DNA from 2 places in the Mucilaginibacter sp. NFR10 genome. Region 1 is predicted to be linked to the other one. Evidence: riboswitches for the same ligand, from Rfam matches in the RefSeq annotation. Region 1 holds a riboswitch; the other holds the start of a gene.
The links. Region 1 has a riboswitch for S-adenosylmethionine ahead of metH (methionine synthase). Riboswitches for the same ligand answer to the same signal wherever they lie in the genome.
Positions count from the first base shown of each region.

Region 2: linked by a shared signal. The riboswitch ahead of BLP33_RS06675 (O-acetylhomoserine aminocarboxypropyltransferase/cysteine synthase family protein) and the one ahead of metH (methionine synthase) in region 1 are both predicted to bind S-adenosylmethionine.

Region 1 is NZ_FMTV01000008.1:167,346-173,348, reverse strand. It holds gene BLP33_RS23365 (S41 family peptidase) at 1-871, opposite strand, end outside; gene murQ (N-acetylmuramic acid 6-phosphate etherase) at 980-1,789, shown strand; gene BLP33_RS23355 (hypothetical protein) at 1,892-2,458, shown strand; gene BLP33_RS23350 (Bax inhibitor-1/YccA family protein) at 2,628-3,359, shown strand; SAM riboswitch class I at 3,493-3,602, shown strand; gene metH (methionine synthase) at 3,807-6,003, shown strand, end outside.
Region 2 is NZ_FMTV01000001.1:1,615,755-1,621,757, forward strand. It holds gene BLP33_RS27410 (hypothetical protein) at 96-248, opposite strand; gene BLP33_RS06665 (hypothetical protein) at 267-575, opposite strand; gene BLP33_RS06670 (trans-sulfuration enzyme family protein) at 751-1,866, shown strand; SAM riboswitch class I at 2,084-2,194, shown strand; gene BLP33_RS06675 (O-acetylhomoserine aminocarboxypropyltransferase/cysteine synthase family protein) at 2,438-3,757, shown strand; gene metX (homoserine O-acetyltransferase family protein) at 3,849-4,904, shown strand; gene BLP33_RS06685 (homoserine dehydrogenase) at 4,904-6,003, shown strand, end outside.

The sequences.
Region 1 (6,003 bases):
GCACGGTAAGTTTCCCTTTCTGAAACATGCCCGAATCGGTGGCAAAGTAATCAGTCCGGGGCTCGTGAATCCCTTTGGTATAAACTATCAGCTTTCCATCAGTTAAAAACTCATCGGCTAATGAAGTAGCAGCATTAAGGTACCCACCGCCATTGCCTCTCAGGTCAAGCAGCAATTTATTCATACCGTCAACTTTTAGCGCCGTTAAAGCCTTTCTGAAATCGAGGTCGGTAGTGGCCGAAAACTTGCTGATCTTGATATAGCCGGTGTTAGCATCGGCCATATAGGCAGCATCAACACTGCTCAGGTCAACATGCCCCCGTTTAACCGTAAGTATTTTTAAATCTTTGCTCAGCGGAGGCACAACACTCAGTTTTATTTCAGCATCCTTTTCGCCCCTGAAAACACTATTTATACGGGTGGCTGTTAGCTTGCTGCCCGAAAACTTTTTATCGTCGACATTGATCACCTTACTGCCCACCAGTAAGCCCGCTTTTTCGGCCGGACCGCCGGCATAAACCTGCGTAATGATCAGTGTATCACGAAGTAACTGGTATTCGATACCGATACCGTTAAAACCACCGTCTAACCGTTCATTGATGGATTGCGCCTGCTGCTGCGGTAAATAAAGCGAATGCGGATCAAGGTTTTGAAGCAGGTTATTTACCGACACGCCTTCAATACTATCGATATTAACGCTGTCAACATAGTTGCGGTCAACCAGTTGCAACACCTTTGCTATTTTACTATTGCTCACAAAGGAGAAGCCAAGGTTATGCGCGGCAAAATCCTTGTTAAGCACCTGGCCTATCATCACCCCTACCAGCAGCAGGATTATTGTCCGGAAAATTACACCCGCGGTCCTCTTCATAACTTATTACACACAAAGTTAATAATTGCAGGGTCAATAATTTTTACCCGCACCCTTGCATTTGATGATTTTTACCGAATTTTGTTATAAATTATTTGAAAATAGGCTATGGAAACCACCACCGAAAGGGAATCGCACTATAAAAACCTCGAAAAACAGACCGTAAGGGAAATTTTAGAAAACATTAATAACGAGGATAAAACGGTTCCGCTGGCTGTGGAAAAGGCATTGCCACAGATAGAGGCCCTGGCAACTATCACCGCAGAAAGGATGAAAAACGGCGGGCGTTTATTTTACATAGGCGCCGGTACCAGTGGCCGTTTAGGCGTGGTTGATGCTTCGGAATGCCCGCCAACATTCGGCGTTCCGTTTGATATGGTGGTGGGCTTGATAGCAGGCGGCGATGGCGCGATCCGCAAAGCGGTAGAATTTGCTGAAGACGATGCTGTACAGGCCTGGAAAGATCTGGAAGCTTTCGACATTAATGATAAAGACGTGGTTATTGGCATAGCCGCTTCGGGCACTACACCGTATGTGATCGGCGGCTTAAAAACAGCTAATGAGCATAATTTAGTTACCGGCTGTATTGTTTGTAACAGCGGCAGTCCGGTAGCGGCTGTGGCACAGTACCCGGTTGAAGTAGTAACAGGCCCTGAGTTTTTAACAGGGTCAACCCGCATGAAAGCAGGCACGGCGCAAAAATTAGTTTTAAATATGCTGAGCACAAGCGTAATGATCCAGCTTGGCCGCGTAAAAGGGAACAGGATGGTTGATATGCAATTGAGCAACCACAAATTGGTGAACAGGGGCACCCGCATGGTAATGGACGAAACCGGGCTGAACGAAGAAGAAGCAGCCGGGTTACTGAAACAATACGGCAGCGTACGAGGCGCTGTTGATCATTATTTAAAAAAATAAACTGAATTTGAAGATGTGTTGATTTGGAAATTTGAAGATGCTTGTATTCGATAAATTCTCAAATTCAAAAAATTCGGGTTCAGACAATTTGAAATCAAAAACATGCACGATATTGAACCATATTACCGCTGGAGAGACGATTACGTGGCATCAGAAGATGAGTTTTCGCCTTTCTACGCGACAGAATACAGCGAGTTTGAATTTGACAAGCAGGTATACAATTACCTGCTGCACCCGCAATGGGACTCATTCGGCTCCAATACCCTTTATTTAAAAGTGCTTTTTGCCGATTATGATAAAGGCTACACTATTATTGAGCTGATAGGTGAATGGAATGACGCCATAAACAACGACATTATGATGCTGAAGCGTGAGCTGCTCGACCTGATGATAGATAATGGCATCAGCCATTTTATCCTGATCGGCGAAAACGTACTCAACTTTCATTCAAGCGATGATTGCTATTACGAAGAGTGGTTCCAGGACGTGGAAGACGGCTGGATAGCAGGCATCAACTTCCGCGAACACGTGATAGACGAATTTAAACACAGCAATATCGACTATTACATCAATTTTGGCGGCGAACTCGATAGCCTTGGCTGGCGTACCCTGAAACCCATACAGGTTTTCAAAAAGGTTGAAGAGCAGTTGATGAGGAGATTGAATTAGGGGTACAGAGTCAAGAAGCAGGAAGAACAGAAATCAAGACTGCAAGAATCAAGAGACAAGACATTTCGGAAAACTTTCCTGTTTCTTGACTCTTGATTCTTGCAGTCTTGCTTCTTCATGCTGTATTCACCTTTTATTTATATATTCGTACTATAATTTTTAACACAAAATGGAATTTAAAGAATCTAAATACAACTTCGATAATGTAATCGAAGTTAGGGATCAATCAGAAGTTGATTCACGCAGGTTTATGGCCGGCGTTTTCAGCTGGATGTTCGTTGCGCTTGGCGTATCAGCAATAACAGTTTATCTATTTTTAAATATGGGCCTGATCAGTCTGATCGTTGCACCAACAGGCGGCCTTACGGGTTTTGGCTATTTTGCGCTGTTTTCGCCACTGGCGTTTTCATTGGTAATGCAATTTGGCTATAACCGAATCTCTTATCCGGTATTGGTGCTGCTTTTCGTAGCTTATGCAACACTTATTGGCATCAGCTTAAGTTTGATATTTCTGATCTACACATCTGCATCAATATTGGGTGTTTTCATTACCGCATCAGTAACTTTCGGTATTATGGGCATTGCCGGTTATACTACTCAGATGGATTTAACCAAATTTGGTTCAATCATGTACATTCTGTTCATTGGGATTTTTGTAGCTTCATTAGCTAATTTCTTTATGCACAGCGAACAAATGAGTTATATTATCAGCTATATTGGCATAGCTGTATTTACCGGATTAACCGCATACTATATGCAAATGTTAAAACGTATTGGCGCTGGTACTGAATATGGCGATGCAAGCTCGAAAAAACTGGCCCTGATGGGTGCGCTAACATTGTACATCACACTAATCAACCTGTTTTTCATGCTCCTCCGTTTATTCGGCAGAAGAAGATAATTTCATTAAGAAATTCAATCAGAAAGCTGCCTCCGCAAAAGGCAGCTTTTTTTGTTTAACAATGTGGCTTAGCTATGATATTTAGCGTACGTTATACACTTGCAAATGATAACTTTATTGCGCAACTTTGCACTGCTTATGGAGAAAGACGGAGGGATTAGACCCTGCGATGTCTTAGCAACCTGTGCTTCACAAGGTGCTACATTCTACCAGGCAGCAATTACGCGCCCGGACAGATAAGCGAAAGTCATAACAACACCCGACTTTTCGAGATAAGCCGTATTTAGATTTAAGATATTAGATTTGAGATTTGAGATAGCCTCGGCTTTTTCCAATTGCTTGTTTAGTATCTTTTTATCAGATATATGGGATTAAAGATTTGAGGATCTGGCAAAGACTTTTTGCCAAGGTCTCACATCTTATATCTCATATCTCACATCTCAAAAAATGGACATTAGAAAAGAATTACAGAAACGCATCCTGGTGATTGACGGAGCAATGGGTACCATGATTCAAAGGTACCAGCTTACCGAGAAGGATTTTCGTGGCGAGCGTTTTCGCGATCATCATAGCGACCTGCAGGGCAATAACGACCTGCTCAATATCACGCGCCCTGATATTATCAAAGCCATTCATGCCGAATATCTTGATGCCGGTGCGGATATCATTGAAACTAACACTTTCAGCACACAGGTAATTTCCCTTGCCGATTATCACCTGGAAGAACTGGCCTATGAACTAAGCTACGAAGGTGCACGCATTGCCCGCGAGGTAGCCGACGAATATACCCGGCGCAACCCTGCAAAGCCGCGTTTTGTTGCCGGTGCCATCGGCCCAACCAACCGTACTGCTTCCTTATCGCCAGACGTTAACGACCCCGGATATCGCGCCGTTACCTTTGATGACCTGGCCGAGGCCTACTATGACCAGGTACGCGGTTTGGTTGACGGAGGATCGCACCTGTTGTTGGTTGAAACTATCTTTGATACACTGAATGCAAAAGCAGCCCTCTTCGCCATAAAACGTTATGAGCTGGAATGTAAAGCTGCAGGTAAGGATTTTCCTGCTTTCAGGGATTCGGGCGGTATCATGATCTCAGGTACTATTACCGATGCTTCAGGCCGTACCCTTTCCGGGCAAACTGTCGAAGCTTTCTGGAACTCGATAAGCCATGCCAACCTGCTATCGGTAGGCCTAAACTGCGCTTTGGGTGCCCGGGAAATGCGCCCGCACCTTGCCGAACTTTCTGAAAAAGCAGGCGTATTTATTTCGGCCTATCCAAACGCCGGCTTACCCAACGAGTTTGGCCAGTACGACGAAACTCCGCATGAAACCGCTCACCAGGTTGATGATTTTATCAAAGCCGGCCTGGTTAATATTGTTGGTGGCTGCTGCGGTACCACACCCGAGCATATTAAGTGCATTGCCGATAAGGCTGCCAAATATCCGCCCCGCCCTATCCCTCAAATTGAGCCGGATATGCGCCTGAGCGGCCTGGAAGCGGTCACCATTAAACCCGAAAGCATTTTTGTAAACGTGGGCGAACGCACCAACATTACCGGTTCCCCTAAGTTTTCCAAATTGATCCTTGCCGAAGATTATGAGGCAGCTCTAAGTGTTGCCCTGCAACAGGTGGAAGGCGGCGCGCAGGTCATCGATATTAACATGGATGAGGGCATGATTGATTCGGAGGCTGTGATGGTAAAATTCCTGAACCTGGTTGCTTCTGAACCGGATATAGCCAAACTGCCTATTATGATCGACTCATCCAAATGGACAGTGATCGAGGCCGGTTTGAAATGCGTACAGGGTAAAGGTATCGTGAACTCCATCTCCCTGAAAGAGGGTGAAGAAAAGTTTAAAGAGCATGCCCGGAAAATCTTAAGCTATGGTGCTGCCACCGTAGTAATGGCCTTTGACGAAACCGGTCAGGCTGATTCATTGGAACGTCGTATCGAGATCTGCAAACGATCATATGAGATCCTGGTGAACGAAGTAGGTTTTCCGCCGCAGGATATCATTTTCGATCCGAACATCCTAACAGTTGCTACCGGCCTGGAAGAACATAATAACTACGCGGTAGATTTTATTGAGGCCACCCGCTGGATCAAGCAAAACCTGCCGCACGCTAAAGTGAGCGGCGGTGTAAGTAACATTTCGTTCTCGTTCAGGGGTAATAATACCGTGCGCGAGGCCATGCACTCGGCATTCCTGTACCATGCCATTAAAGCCGGTATGGATATGGGGATTGTAAACGCCGGCATGCTGGAGGTTTACGAGGAGATTCCGAAAAACCTTTTGGAACTTGTAGAAGATGTACTCCTTAACCGCCGCCCGGATGCTACCGAGCGCCTGGTGGAATTTGCCGACACCATCAAAAGCAAAGGAAAAGAAGTTGTACGCGACGAAGAATGGCGCAAAGGCACCGTTCAGGAGCGCCTCTCCCACTCGCTGGTAAAAGGCATTGTTGAATACCTTGACGACGATGTGGAGGAAGCCCGCCAGGCCTACAGCAAACCACTTGAGGTTATTGAAGGTCCGTTGATGGATGGTATGAACATCGTAGGCGACTTGTTCGGTGCCGGCAAGATGTTTTTACCACAAGTGGTAAAATCAGCCCGTGTGATGAAAAAGGCGGTGGCTT
Region 2 (6,003 bases), on a different contig from region 1:
GCCTGGGATGACGTATCACTATTCTGGAAGAAGGCGTTTTTACCTTTAGGATCAATAAATCCGGTGCCGCCCCAGCCTCCATAAGTACCTTTTTCTTATGCACGTAATCCATTGTCAAGCATGTTCATAAACGTTGGGTCGTCGCCCTCCCCTAACCATGAACCTTTTTCCTGAACAGGCATCCATACAATATAACCCATTTTCTTCAACTCGTCGTTAGTATGTCCGCTGAGACCAAAATAGTCCATGATGTCGCCTTTTACCATTTATTTTCCATCGCCCCATACTCTGTACAGGGCTCCCAATGGCCCCCTGTCTGATATATTTTCCTTCATCCAGGATGCTGTCATATAAACGGAATCCTGTGAAGCTGCATTTAGCTGAGCGCCATATCCATAGTTCGGTCCGCCTTTAAACTCACGGTATTCAAAAACCCCTCGCTGTAACAACGCCATTTTGAACGGTGATCTTGGTTTCGGAGCCATAACCAAAAACTGAACCGTTATTAGCGGTATAAGTATATGAATTTTTACTTTCAGTCTTAAAGTTTTGCCATACTTTATAGCTTTTGTCATAAGCGGTATCATTGGCATCTTTTTTTCAGGCAGATAGCCCAATAATAACAAACAGGAAGATAAAGCACGTTTTCATGCGGTTTGGTTTTTAAACCTATTCGGCAAAAAATATAAAAACGCTACAGCTAATAACAAATATTCTTGTTTATTTTGGGCGATATCATAATACAATACCATGAAAACTGAAACTATAGCGATACATGCCGGCAACCATGTTGATGAAGCAACAAGGGCCGTTATACAACCCATTATTATGTCAACCACTTTTGAGCGCGGTGAGGATGGCGGTTTTCCGGCAGGTTATATTTACAGTCGCTCATCGAACCCCAATCGTCACGCACTGGAGCATGTGCTGGCAAAGTTAGAGGGAGGTGTTGAAGCAGCTTGCTTTTCATCAGGTAATGCGGCCGGGATGTCGGTATTTCAATCATTGGAGCCGGGCACCCATATAATTGCGCCGGATGATATGTATCATGGCTTACGTAATCAGCTTAAAACCCTTTTTGCCGGGATCCTTACCTTCGATTTTATTGATGTAAACGATACCGGGGTTTTACAACAGCACATCAAGCCCGAAACAGGTTTGATCTGGATTGAAACACCTTCAAACCCCCTGCTTAAAATAACCGATATTAAAAAGGTGGTTGCTATTGCCAAAGCAAAGGGCATTAAAGTTTTGTGCGATAATACATTTGCCACCCCTATGTGCCAGCGACCACTTGAGCTGGGCGCGGATATGGTTATGCACTCAGCCACCAAATATTTTGGCGGACATAGCGACCTGATGGGCGGCGTGTTGATCACGGCCGAAAAGAATGATTGGTGGACAAAAATCCGCCAGGTGCAGGAAATGGGTGGCGCAATCCCCTCGCCTATGGATTGTTATTACCTGGTACGCAGTATTAAAACTTTACCATACCGTGTAAAAGGCCACGTACAAAACGCACAGTTATTAGCCGAATACCTTGAACAGCATCCCAATGTTGAACAGGTAATGTACCCCGGTTTGCCCTCGCACCCGCAGCATGAGATAGCTAAAGATCAGATGCTGGCTTTTGGTGGCATGTTATCTTTTACTATTAAGGGCGATGAGAACGACACGCATAACATCATCAATAAGCTGAAACTATTTATCAAAGCTACCAGCCTTGGTGGTGTTGAAAGCCTAATAGAACACCGCGCTACTGTTGAAGGGCCGGATACCAAAACACCACGAAACCTGCTAAGGGTTTCGGTTGGGCTGGAACATATTGATGATTTGATTGCCGATATGAAGCAGGCTTTGGCTTAGGCCTTTTAAGGTAAAAGGATAAAGGTTAAAGGCGAAAGGTAGCTGCATTTGTCTAAGCTTAAAATTGTTCTCGAATGAACCTTTTGCCTTTGGCCTTTTACCTTTAACCTTAAAAAGAAATAAAATTTGGTATATTACCTCACAATCCCTTATATTCGCAACATTATTTGGTAGTGATACCAACGTCGATCAATCCTCCGCACATAGTTCGGGTTTTGATTTATAAAGAAGCGGCGAGAGATCAGGCTCAATGACCCGCTGGCAACCCTTCAATGTTGAAGAAGGTGCCAATTCCTGTCCCGGCAAATAACACCGGGGAATATAAATTTATAACCATGAAAAGTTTAATTAAATTTACGCAACGCAACACTTTTTACACCGCAAACGGTAACATACAACATATTAGCTCCCCTATTAGCTGTATTTGTATGTGTTGCTGCTGTTGATGCTTAGCACGCTCCTATCTTTCATTTTCTGAAAAGCGTGTGTTAAACCGGTTGTTTTTAAACCGGCTTTCCAAATTCATCTAAACATTCAAAATCTAAATTAAACACATTAAAAAATTACAACTATGTCTGCCTTAAAATTCGAAACCTTACAATTACATGCCGGTCAGGAAGTTGATTCAACAACAGGTTCACGCGCTGTGCCCATTTATCAAACTACTTCATACGTATTCAACAGTGCCGAACATGGTGCAAACCTGTTTGCGCTGAAAGAGTTTGGTAATATCTATACCCGCATCATGAACCCTACTACCGATGTGTTTGAAAAACGCATCGCAGCGTTAGAGGGCGGTGTGGCGGCACTGGCGACAGCGTCGGGCCAGGCATCACAATTTATAGCATTAAATAACATCCTGCAGGCTGGTGATAACTTCGTTACTTCACCTTTCCTATATGGTGGTACTTATAACCAGTTTAAAGTAGCTTTCAAACGCCTGGGTATCGAAGTACGCTTTGCCAAAGATGATACAGCAGCCAATATCGAAGCGCTTATTGATGTCAAAACAAAAGCCATCTTTTTGGAAACAATAGGTAACCCGGGTTTTACCATTGCCGATTTTGAAAAGGTGAGCGAAGTTGCCAAAAGGCATGACCTTCCGCTAATTGTTGATAATACTTTTGGTGCCGGTGGTTACCTCTTCCGCCCTATTGAACATGGCGCTAACGTGGTTGTGGAGTCAACCACCAAATGGATTGGCGGGCATGGTACCAGTATTGGCGGTGTTATTATCGATGCAGGCAATTATAATTGGGGTAATGGTAAATTTCCTCAATTTACTGAACCATCAGAAGGTTACCACGGATTGGTATTTAACGATGTTTTCGGCATTGGGGGCCCGTTTGGCAATATCCAGTTTATTATCCGTGCCCGTGTGGAAGGTTTGAGGGATTTCGGCCCGTCGCAGGCTCCATTTAATTCATGGCTGAACATTCAGGGACTGGAAACACTTTCGTTACGTGTGCAACGTCATGTTGATAATGCCCTGCAACTGGCCAAATGGTTGGAGCAGCACCCACAGGTGGCAAGCGTAAATTACCCGGGACTGGAATCATCGCCATACCATGAGCTGGCTAAAAAATATTTAAAGAATGGTTTTGGCGGCGTATTATCATTCGAGATTAAGGGGAGCAAAGAACAGGCCAGCCGATTGATCAATAACCTTAAACTGGTGAGTCATTTGGCCAATGTCGGGGACGCAAAAACACTCATCATCCAGCCATCAGCAACCACGCATCAGCAATTATCTGATGAAGAGCAATTAGCTGCCGGTGTTACACCAGCATCATTGCGCGTGGCTGTTGGTATTGAGCATATTGATGATATTAAAGCTGATTTTGAGCAGGCTTTTGCAAAAATTAAGCAAGGTGAGGGTGAGTTAGTTTAATAATGTATAGTTTTTTTTAAGTGATATAGTAAACGTTATTGCAGGTTGCAGCCGGAAATACCGGTTGCACCTGAAATAACAAAACAACAGAATGAACGCAGAGATATTTAAATACACTGATACTTTTGAATTTGAATCGGGCCGTACAATTGAAGGTTTAGAAATAGGTTTTCACACTTATGGCCGGTTAAATAAGGAAAAAAATAACATTGTTTGGGTTTGCCATGCGCTTACTGCCAACAGCGATGTATTTGACTGGTGGAAAGGGCTTATTGGCGAGGGGTATTTTTTTAACCCGGAAGAGCATTTTATAGTTTGCGCCAATATTTTGGGTTCTCCTTACGGCACTACAAGTCCGTTGAGCATTAACCCGGTTACCGGCCAGCCATATTATCTTTCATATCCCCAGTTTACTACAAGGGATATGGTTAAAGCGCACCAGTTGCTTGCCCAGCATTTAAACATTAATAATATCAGTGTATTAATTGGAGGTTCATTAGGCGGCCAGCAGGCTATGGAATGGGCTATTATTGAACCGGAGCGCATCAAAAATCTTATTCTGATAGCAACTAATGCCAAGCATTCACCATGGGGCATTGCCTTTAACGAGTCGCAACGTTTGGCTATCACTACCGACCGCACCTTTTACAGCAATACGCCCGAAGGCGGTCAGAAAGGCTTAAAAGCTGCGCGCAGTATCGCGCTTTTAAGTTATCGTACTTATAAAACTTACGGCATTACCCAGCAGGAAGAAGCCGACGATGTGCAGGACAATTTCCGCTCTTCATCGTACCAAAATTACCAGGGGCAAAAGCTGGTGAACCGCTTTAACGCCTATAGTTATTGGTACCTGACCAAAGTGATGGACTCACACAATGTGGGCCGGGGCCGTCACGGTGTAGATAAAGCGTTGAGCCTCATCAAGGCAAAAACATTAGTTATCGGCATCTCGTCGGATGTTTTATTCCCTGTTGAAGAACAGCAATACCTGTTCAGGCATATCCCAAAAGCTGCCTTTTCCGAGCTGGATTCGTTTTATGGGCACGATGGATTTTTAATTGAAACAGAAGCATTAACAAAAATATTCACATCATTTTTTAAAACCGATGTGAAAGGAAAAATTATAGAACTGCAACGTACAGCGTAATGAGTAAAAAGTTAAATATCGGCCTCTTCGGATTTGGAGTTGTTGGCCAGGGGTTATATGATATCATCAAAACAAAGCATTTAAATATCGAGATAGTAAAATTTGCTATTAAAGACCCTAATAAAAAACGTTCTTTACCGGCACATTTATTTACTACCGACAAAGAAGAACTGCTTAATAACCCGGAGATCAATACCATTGTTGAACTGATCAATGATACCGAAGCTGCTTTTGAAATTGTTTCAAGAGCATTAAAATCAGGCAAAAATGTAGTATCTGCAAGTAAAAAAATGATCGCCCTGCATTTGGACGAACTGATCGAAATTCAGCATCAATACGGCACATCATTATTATATGAAGGCGCTGTTTGCGGTAGTATCCCTATTATCCGCAATTTGGAAGAATATTATGATAATGAACTACTGCATTCAATCAGCGGTATTTTCAATGGCTCATCAAACTATATCCTTTCAAAAGGCTTTATTGAAGGGCTCGATTATGATAGCGCATTGAAACAAGCCCAGGACCTGGGTTTTGCCGAAACCGACCCAACCAGTGATGTTGGTGGTTTTGACGCCAAATACAAGCTGGTTATTGCCGCAGCGCACGCTTATGGTGTAGTTGTACAGCCCGATGAGGTATTTAACCTGGGCATTCAGAACCTTGCAGCTGCCGATTTGCAATATGCCCGCGAAAAGAACCTCAAAATTAAACTGGTGCCGGTAGCCAAAGAACTTGACGACCGCAACGTTGCCCTGTTTGTATTACCTAAGTTTGTAAACGACAAAGAGTTTTTATACAACGTTGAGTATGAATATAATGGCGTAACTGTACAAGCTGCCTTTGCCGATCAGCAATTCTTTTTCGGGAAAGGCGCGGGCGGCCATCCTACCGGTTCGGCTGTACTGTCGGATATTGCGGCGCTGCGCTATAACTACCAGTACGAATACAAAAAAGCTAAAGAGAAAACAGACCTTAATTTTACCAATAACATTGAATTAACCATTTACCTGCGTTATGATGACGAGGAACTGGTTGAAGCGCTGAACTTTGAGCATATCAATGAGCGCTACTATTCAGGTAATTATAAATTTGTGAT